2 regions of the Sporosarcina sp. SAFN-015 genome follow, and region 2 is predicted to be linked to the other one. Evidence: predicted binding sites of a transcription regulator. Region 2 holds the regulator's gene; the other holds the start of a gene.
The links. The regulator CtsR, encoded in region 2, represses protease genes until heat stress. The targets are predictions, from matches to a motif close to ATGGTCAATAAAGGTCAAACA.
Positions count from the first base shown of each region.

Region 1: a site for CtsR is predicted at 3,119-3,139, ahead of ACR65H_RS16890 (ATP-dependent Clp protease ATP-binding subunit). Genes of this name have one in related genera too.

Region 1 is NZ_JBPFDR010000011.1:70,476-75,549, reverse strand. Features, by position in the region: gene ACR65H_RS16895 (YybI family spore inner coat protein) at 139-864, shown strand; gene ACR65H_RS16890 (ATP-dependent Clp protease ATP-binding subunit) at 931-3,042, opposite strand; gene ACR65H_RS16885 (Type 1 glutamine amidotransferase-like domain-containing protein) at 3,299-3,955, shown strand; gene ACR65H_RS16880 (hypothetical protein) at 3,995-4,453, shown strand; gene ACR65H_RS16875 (AAA family ATPase) at 4,480-5,074, shown strand, end outside.
Region 2 is NZ_JBPFDR010000002.1:274,352-279,425, reverse strand. Features, by position in the region: gene clpC (ATP-dependent protease ATP-binding subunit ClpC) at 1-725, opposite strand, end outside; gene mcsB (protein-arginine kinase McsB) at 902-1,984, opposite strand; gene ACR65H_RS04365 (UvrB/UvrC motif-containing protein) at 1,974-2,537, opposite strand; gene ACR65H_RS04360 (CtsR family transcriptional regulator) at 2,566-3,036, opposite strand; gene ACR65H_RS04355 (hypothetical protein) at 3,555-5,074, opposite strand, start outside.

The sequences.
Region 1 (5,074 bases), on a different contig from region 2:
GTTTCTATGTGGAATTGCCCATATTGCCTCCTACTTTAGACGGGTAGGGGTGTTCCGGACCTTTCACAACGAGTAGCAATCAGCCCAGCCCCCCATAGGATAGATAATAAAGATTATCTTTATGAAAAGGGGTATTTCATGACTAACTTTCATTTTACAGCTGCAACAGGAAATCCAAATGTAGTTGCTTTCGCTAATGGAGATGTAACGGGTGATCGAGTGATGGATCAAATCTATCTGACAGGAACAAAAACGCCGGATAGTCCATACATTCGAGATATAATTCTTCACGTTAGGGACGGTAGAACAGGTGTAGTGACAAGTATTACGCTCCATAATAATGAAGGCTATAATCCGACCCTGTTCTTAGGCGATTTCACAGGCAATGGCGTAGATGACATATTAATCGGTATGTCTACAGGTGGCAGTGGTGGAATTATTAACTATTACATTGTTTCCTTTGTCGGAAATCAAGTAAGATTCCTTTTTGATTCGGATGTTTATAATAACCATTTCCATTACGAGGTCAATTATCAGGATCATTATAAAGTTGAAGTGATTAGCAGACCTAATAATGAGCGGTATATTATTGATATATCGACGAGAGATGCAAGTTATTTAAATGAAATCTATGATCGGAATGGCAAATTGAAAAGCCCGATCACCGGTTTTGTCGATCCGTTAAGCGGCTTATATCCAGTGGATTTTGATTCCAATGGCGTCTACGAGCTTCTAGCCTATCAAAAAATATCCGGAAGATATCATGCGGATGGCCTTGGCTATATGTTGAATACACTAGGATGGGAAAACAATGGATTTGCATTACAGCAACAGTATTTAGGAATATTTGGCGCATCGCTGTAGTGCATATCATACAAACGGCAAAACCCCTTCAAGCTTTTTACAGCCTGAAGGGGTTTATTGTTCGTATTAAGCTTTACTTACTAAGATTTCTTCGTCCACAACGTCTACATATACTTTTTCGATATGGTCTTCTTCCAAAATAAGATCTGTCAAAGGATCTTCAATTTTGTCTTGGATGACCCTGCGAAGTGGTCTTGCTCCGAAGCGTTTGTCGTAGCCGAGCTTCACCAATTCCCGTTTCGCTTCAGGCGAAATGGAAATCGCGATGTTATTTTCTTCAATCGCTTCTTCCAAATCGACGAGCATCAAGTCGACGATTTCGAGTAGATTGTCTTCCGTTAATTCATTGAACGAGACGATTGCATCGAAACGATTCAGGAATTCAGGTTTGAAATAGTTACCTAGCGATTCCATCATGGAGACGGATTCATGTGCGGTTTGATTGAACCCGACACTTACTTTCTTCTCTCCTGTTCCGGCGTTGCTTGTCATAATGATGACCGTATCTTTGAAGCTGACTGTTCGACCGTGCGAATCCGTTAGTCGTCCGTCCTCCATTATTTGAAGGAACATATGTTGAACGTCCGGGTGCGCTTTTTCGATTTCATCCAATAGTAAAATCGAATACGGGTTGCGGCGAACTTGTTCCGTTAATTGGCCCGCTTCTTCGTGACCTACGTAGCCTGGCGGTGAGCCGATTATTTTAGAGACGGCATGTTTCTCCATGTATTCGCTCATATCGAGGCGAATTAACGTTTCACGGGAACCGAATAGTTCTTCTGCCAACACTTTCGTAATTTCCGTTTTACCGACACCCGTTGGACCGACAAATAAGAATGATCCGATTGGACGCGTTTTCGATTTCAAACCTGCACGGCTACGGCGGATTGCTTTGGCAACCTTATCGGCTGCTTCTTCTTGTCCAATTACTTTATTACGTAGGTTTTCTGCAAGGTCTAACATTTTCGCTTGTTCCGATGCTTGCAGTTTCGTCACCGGAATGCCTGTTTTTTCTTCTACAATTTCCTCGATATCTTTAACAGTCACTTCATAGAGAGACGCTTCGCCTTGTTCGGCTTCTTCCAATTGTTGACGTAATTGCATTTCTTCTTGGCGCAACGCTGCCGCCTTTTCATAGTCTTCCATGTCCGCAGCTTGTTCTTTTTGTTGAACAATTTCTTCTAGTCGTTTTCCGATTTGCTCAGCATCTGCCGAAGAATGTTTTAGATTTAAGCGTGCCCCTACTTCATCCATCAAATCAATTGCCTTGTCCGGCAAAAATCGGTCTTGGATATAGCGTTGTGATAATGTAACGAATGCTCGAATCGCTTCATCTGAATAACGCACTTCATGGAACGCTTCATAGCGGTCTTTAATCCCGTTTAAGATTGCGATGGCGTCTTCAGCAGAAGGCTCTTTCACAATGATCGGCTGGAAGCGGCGTTCGAGTGCAGCGTCTTTTTCAATTTGACGGTATTCTTTCAACGTCGTTGCCCCGATGAGCTGCATGCTTCCGCGTGCCAATGCTGGTTTCAGGATATTCCCTGCATCCATTTTGGAGCCTTCCGCTGAACCTGCGCCGACGAGAAGATGGATTTCATCGACGAAAACGATTGTATCTTTCCGGTTCTCGATCTCCTCGATCAACTGCTTCATCCGCTCTTCAAATTGACCGCGGATTCCGGTATTCGTGACGAGTGAAGCTACGTCAAGCACGTACACTTGTTTATTCAACAGTTTCGCCGGAACATCGCCTTCATGGATTTTCACTGCGAGACCCTCTGCAATCGCAGTTTTACCGACACCCGGTTCCCCGATGAGAACAGGATTGTTTTTGTTTCTTCTATTTAATGTCTCGATGACGCGTTTCACTTCTTGATCGCGGCCGATGACCGGGTCAATTTTCCCTTCCTTGGCGTCGTTTGATATATTTCTACCAAGTTGGTCTAACAAGCCGTTTCCTTGATTTTCATCGACTTCTTTAACTTGTGTATAGGCTTGAGGGTTGCCGTTCGCTTGGAAAAATTGATTGGCATCCTTGCCAAAGGACGGCATCTTCATTTGTCCTTGGATTTCTTGAAAACATGTGTGACATAAGTTCATTTGCATCCGTTGATGATTCACCTGGAGTCGTAAGCTCATTGTCGCTTCGTTTTTACCACAATGTTGACATTTCATAAGCCATTTCCTCCTTATATAGATCGTTCATTTATAGTATTTGACATTGACTATCTTTGACTTATGACTTTATTATACTCTGACCTACTTTGACTTTCAAGTTATTTGTTTGATTAAAGTAGGTGCCTGTAAAGCGGCGATCGTTTAAGCTTATACGCAGTTGTAGTGTATAATCAGAATTGTATCTTGACTATGAAGTTAATATAGTTTTTCTAATAGATGATATGTAATCATCGATTTTGCTAAGGAGACACTTATGAAATCTCACTATTATTTAGGTTGGTTTACTAATTTTTTCTCAGATAATCTGAGTAGGGTGTTACAGGAGGATATAACTGATAGAAAATCGCTTGCTATGATAAGTTCAAATCCATCTATTTATGAAGATGATGGTGCTACTGAACGCTCGTGGCTCGATCAGGCTGGCATTTTGTTTGATGAGTATCATTTACTTAATTACCGCATGCAAAAGGAAGAAGCCCAAACGATCATTCAAAATGCTTCCGTCATTTTCTTGCTGGGTGGCAATATACTTACTCAACATGGTTTTTTGATGGAATATGAATTATCGGATTCGATTAAAAAAAGCAGCGCCGTTGTGATGGGCGCAAGCGCCGGAGCAATCAATATGTCCGCTAAATGGTTATGCTCGAAAAATTTTGGAGATGAAGTTGAAATAAGCTCTGTTTACGACGGAATCGGTCTTGACAATTTTTCCGTCTTGTCTCATTTTGATCTTGAAAATAATATGGAACTGGTTCAAAGCGAACTATCTCCCCTATCGGAAGAAATACCTATTTATGCGTCAAACAAAGATTGCGCTGTCCGTGTAAAAGGAGGCAAAATCGATATTGTTGGCGATGTTTATTTAATTTCAGACTCAAAGATCCAGAAATTGGAAGAGACGCTTTAGCTGTAGCGAACGCCAAAGTCATCTTTATTGGAGGGTAATGTGCGAAAGAATTCTATAGTTTTGTTACTACTCATACTAATACTGTCTGCTTGTAGTCATGTAGATGAAAAACAACCAGAAGAAGCTGTAGACGCTTCAGCCGATCAATCTGAAGTCAGCGATGGCAGCGCTCGAATACTAAAGGTTAGTACAGATTTAGAAGAGGAACATAATTGGTTTATTGTTCCGGAAGGTGTCCATACAATGACGATTTCTGCGGAAGTTGAAAATGTGGAAACCGTACTATTTTGGATATCCGAAACTGGAACTGGGACGTGGGCTGAAAGAACGCTCATCGGTTACGACATAGATGGAAGTGACGGATGGTCTATTACATGGGAGTTCGGTGATAGGATATTCCACGACCGTATTTCGATTCAGGCTTTGGGAAGTGATGGTGTCACACGAGCAAGCGAGTCAATCGGCGTTCATTCTATTGTCGAGACTGATGGCGAATAAAATAAGGGGGATTTCCATTGGCACTTTTGAATTCATTTTCACAATACATAAAGGCCGTGCGTTTGAAGCAGGAACAGATACCGCATGGCACATTCCCTTTCACCCTTCCCTTCGTCCGGAACTTGCACGAATTGGAGCTTCATCCGAATATTACGTATGTGATCGGGGAAAACGGAATGGGCAAGTCGACGTTGCTGGAGGGAATCGCGATTGCGTATGGTTTTAACCCCGAAGGCGGGACATTGAATTTCAATTTTTCCAGTTTTGATTCCCATTCGGAACTCGACGAATATATTCGACTTGTCAAAGGAACGGAACGGGCGAGGGACCATTTTTTCTTCCGTGCAGAGACGTTTTACAATGTGGCGACAAATATCGAAGAGCTTGACCAAGACCCTCTTTCCGGCCCCAAGGTCATTGATTCGTTTGGAGGGGTATCTCTTCACGAGCAATCGCATGGGGAATCCTTTTTCGCCGTGTTCCGGGAGCGGTTCAGGGGGAACGGTTTATATATTTTGGACGAGCCTGAAGCTGCCTTGTCCCCGCTCCGTCAAATTTCATTGCTTGCGCGAATCAACGAACTTGTTACGAAAGGATCCCAGTTCATCATTTCTACCCATT
Region 2 (5,074 bases):
GTCATAACGCGCTTATCACGCAGGATTTCAGGTACTTCATTGTTTACAATCTGAAGCGCAAGCCCTTCCGCAATCGCTGTCTTACCAACACCCGGCTCTCCGATCAATACAGGGTTGTTCTTTGTACGACGTGCCAATACTTCAATCACTCGAGTAATTTCCTTACTGCGCCCGATTACCGGGTCAAGTGTGCCTTCCCGCGCTATTTCCGTCAAGTCACGAGCTAGGCTATCAAGTGTAGGAGTAGAAGCGGACGAGGAAGCACCTTGGTTGCCGACAGCATTATCGTTGCTCCCGAGCAATTGGAGTACTTGCTGTCTCGCACGGTTCAAGCTGACACCTGCATTATTCAATACACGGGCAGCCACCCCCTCACCTTCGCGAATGAGCGCTAATAGAATATGCTCCGTCCCAATATAGGAATGGCCGAGTTTCCGCGATTCATCGACAGAAAGCTCGATGACCTTTTTTGCTCTCGGCGTGTAATGGACAATCGGCCCGACTTCCTTCGAACCGGAACCAACAAGGCTCTCCACGCCCTTTTCAATCGTTTCGAAGCTGACGTCGATCGCTTCCAATGCTTTCGCGGCGATGCCGCCGCCTTCCCGTATGAGACCCAATAAGATATGCTCAGTGCCGATCGATTCATGTTTCAGTCTGATCGCTTCTTCTTGTGCAAGCTGCAGGACTTTTTGAGCCCGCTGTGTAAAACGATTGAACATCATATTCTTCCACTCCTTCTATAAGTAACGTCTATCCTTTCCCACTATTGAAATGAAATAATAGGACTTCCTCTTACTCTATTCCAATAGTTCAGGTAGCAATCCAATTCCAATAAATTGACTTTGACCTTCTTTGACATAATTATAATAAACAGAAAAATCCGTTGCAAAACTATTGCTCAGTTTTCTTTATTATTTTCTTCCCTTTGCTGTTCCGAACGCAAACGTTCACGGAATAGATTAGCTCTAAATATATCCCTTTCTTCCGCAGTCAATTCCGACCCTGCGTATTGCTGTAGGAATCCAGGCTGCATGAAAATCATTAATTCATTCAAAATGGACATGTCTACATCCTCGATTATTCCCAAATCAATGCCCAGACGGACGTCTGATAGACAACGTGCCGCTTCTCCAGAAGGCAGCAATCTAGCATACGAGATAATGCCGAGCGAGCGGAAAAGCTTGTTTTCTAGTGCAATACGCGATTTGGAAAGAAGAAGTTCACGCGAACGCCTTTCGTGGGCGATCAGCCGGAGCGCTACATTTTTCAAATCAGAAAGAATCTCTTTCTCCGGTTTGCCCAAAGTCGTCTGATTCGAAACCTGATAAATATTGCCCGGCGCTTCGCTTCCCTCTCCGTAGCTGCCTCTGACAATCATGCCTAGCCTTGAAATGGCCGGAATAATGCGCTCAATTTGCTTTGTGATCGTTAAAGCAGGCAAGTGCATCATGACCGACGCCCGCATGCCTGTGCCCGTATTTGACGGACAGCTCGTCAAGTAGCCGAAATCTTCATCGAAAGCATAGGGAAGTTTATCCTCTAAATAGTTATCGACAGAATCTGCATGCTCGTATGCATTTTCAAGCTGGAATCCTGGATAGATGCATTGAATGCGGATATGATCCTCTTCGTTCAGCATGATGCTCAATGTCTCGTCCTCCGACAGTACAACCGCTCCATGTCGCTTAGGGTCTGTCAATTGCGGACTGACCAAATGCTTTTCAACAAGCACTTGTCTTTCTGTTGCCGGAAGTTCTGACATCTTCATATAGGCATACCCTTTTTCATCGGAAGTAAGCAAGGCGGCCGAAACTTGCGAGTCGACTTTCTGCGCCTCTTCAACTGTGAACGCAATCGGGAATCGATATCCCCTTAAATTCCGGGCTAAGCGGATCCTTGTCGACATGACGATATCCGCATGCTCCCCATGCGATGTCATCCATCCAGTGACAGCACCTTTCATGAATTTATTAATTGACATGGCTGTCACCACCTCCATCGCCGCATTCCGCTAAACGCTCTTTCAGCGCATTCGCTTCATCCCTCAACGCGGCGGCATCCTCAAATCGTTCCTCCTCGATCGCTTCCTGCATTTTCAGCCTGATTTCCTCGACTTTCTTTTTCAAGGCAAATCGTTCGTTAAAGGAGACCGGAATTTTTCCGACATGTGTCGTATGACCATTATGGAGCTTGCTGAAAACTCGCGGCAAATACTCCCTGAACGAGTCATAGCACGTCGGACAACCGAACTTGCCTATATCGAGGAATTTCCTGAACGTTAATTGGCAATCGGGGCAAGTTGGTCCTTCGGACGTGCTTTCCCTAGACTGCTGAAAAGGCTGCATTGATTCACTTCCACCAAACCAATGGGAAAGGAATTGTTGGATCGACAACGGTTCCTGATTCGGGTCAAAGTGGAACATTTGTGTTTGAAACGCACATTTCTCACATAAATGCCGTTCTGTAGAACCGCCCATGCCTTCCTGGGTGAAAATCACGGAAGCCGGTCGTTCTTTGCAATTATCGCATAGCATATTTTGCACCTCGTATTCGTCAAATTCACTATCCAAGCTGCTTATAGATTAGAGTTGATAGCATCGCCTGCAAAATCCGCGCTCGGATAAGATCGCGCTCCGGCAGCGGATAATGGAGCGTCGTCCGGTCCACCGCAGCTAAAATGAGCCTAGACTCTCTCTCCGAAATGACTTCTTCGTTCAATAGCCTGTAGATGATTCCTTCAGCCATTGCATATGTTGCGCCATGTTGTATTCCTTCTAAAATATGTTCGATCAATTCCTTATGCGAATTCGTCTGGACGCGATAAATCCGGATGTATCCACCGCCTCCGCGCTTTGATTCGACTGCGTATCCGCGTTCGACGGTGAAGCGGGTGTTGATGACATAATTAATTTGTGAAGGCACGCATTGAAATTTTTCTGCGACCTCACTCCGTTTGATTTCCACAGTCCCGCTATCTTCTTTTTCGATAATTGCCTTTAAATACCCTTCAATAATGTCAGAAATGTTTCGCATGATGTCACCTCTTTTCTCACGGTGCTAAGCCATTGACTTTGACTATCTTTGACTTAATTGTACATGAAAATACATCTGGCGCGCAATTTATATGCAAGTTAACAGAAAAATCTATCTTCCATTCAATTAATAGCGAATAAATTTGTCAGCTGTTAATGTTTAAGGTTTAAAAAATAGGGTAATAAGGTAGTTGAGGATTTTGTCTGACCTCTTCTTCCTCTTCGTGGGTTCTGTTCGAAAGGGCGGTTCGTAACAGTTGAGGCAAACGGCTGTTATTTTCGCATAGGTGCAGTCTGCCCTTTTGAACAAACTCCTTACACCCTTTTCCAATAATAAATTGCCGGAAAAGCTCATAAGTCGTTGTAAAAGCCCATAAACCGCTAGAAATGTCCATAAAACACTGTAAAAGTCCATAACCCGAAGTAGACACGTATAAAGGCTACGAACGGCTCATAATTCGTCGTAATCGCTCATTAACGTATAAAGGCAGCCCCCGATATCCAGGAGGCTGCCTTTTTTTATTCAATCGTAGCGTTTTTCAGTTCCTTAACAGGCAGGAAGAGCTCGCCTGTTTCGTAATACGTGATGGCGAGGTGGTCGCCTTCTTGGATGTAGATTGCTAACGGAACAGCTTCGGTGGAAACGATGAAGTTCCGGCCGTCGTCTGCAAGGATCGAAATGAGTGTAGCGTCGCCGGCGCGTTCCTTATACACTCGGACGACGTTGACAGACGCTTTTCCTTCCTCGGCGTTCGAGCTGCCGTCGACCGTGCTTCCCCCGCGTTGCAGTGCCGTCTTATATAGCCTCAACGCTTCATTCGGTGAATTGGCGTACACGGAGATTTCTGGGTTTGCTGCCGAAACGATGAAGTAATTTTGCAGGAAGCCGTTTGAGTCAAGAACCGGCGTCAACCAGCTCGCCTCTCCGTAAAAGTTATAGAGCACCGGCATTTCTCCGGTCCATTTCTTCTCGATGAATTTCTTTTCAATAATTTGAAGCGTACCTTGCGAGTCCATATACGACTCTTCCAGATTGCCAGTATAGTAAGTCGCTTCGCCTGTGCGGCCATCCGTCAATGCATAGCCAAGCATCGAGTCGACGCCTTCTTTCGGGCTTGTGAAATCAGTGAAATAATACATATGGCCATTTTCATCGAACACCGGACTGACATTCGACTCCGTCCCTTCGTCTGAAGGCAGCTTCACATCCTTCTTCCCGACGATTGAATTCCAGAATCCGTGAACGTATTTTCCGAAGTAGCTGTTTTGCAAGCTGACCGCTTCGGGTGAAACCGCCCCATCGATAAATTCAGGGACGTTCGAAAGCGGATATCGGCTCACTTCACCCGTACCCGGATCTACCATGACGACCCCTTGGACGTCAAAACCGTTTCTCGCTGTAATGAATTCCCCATAGGAACGTATATAATGCGGCTTTCCATCATCATCAATTTCAAGCTGCACATCGCCGTAAAAGATGAGATCCGGCGCCGCCATCCGCATATGGCGCTCCACTTGTTTATGGAAGTACGATGAAGGCGTATAGGCCATTTCCGTTTTCACGAACTTCGGATTGTCCGCCGAATCGGTCGCGCTCATCGTGAAGTAGCCAGGTGTCGTCTTCCCGTTCATCCATTTGAAGAATCCCGAAAATTCAACTGGCGCGATATAGACAAATTTCCCATCCACTTTTTGAATCTGCAAGTTGCCGAGCTCATAATAACTCGTATTCGGCACTTGGCCGAATGCCTTCTTCATTTTATTCCGAGCAAATTTTGGCGGTACACTTGCAGGCGTCTTCGTTTCGTCAAACGCTTTGATTTCCACTTGTTGATCCATTTCAACCGCTTTATATTTTTGATTTGCATTAAATAGCGGCGCACTAAGGATGAACGCACTTCCCGCTAACGCAGCCAATAACAGGACAATTTTGGCGCTTCGTTCCTTCCCGGTTGCAAGCACGACTCCCGCTACAGCTACGACAAGGAATAAAGCCCATAGCGACGTCCAATTCCTGTCCAGATTCGTGACGTAATAAA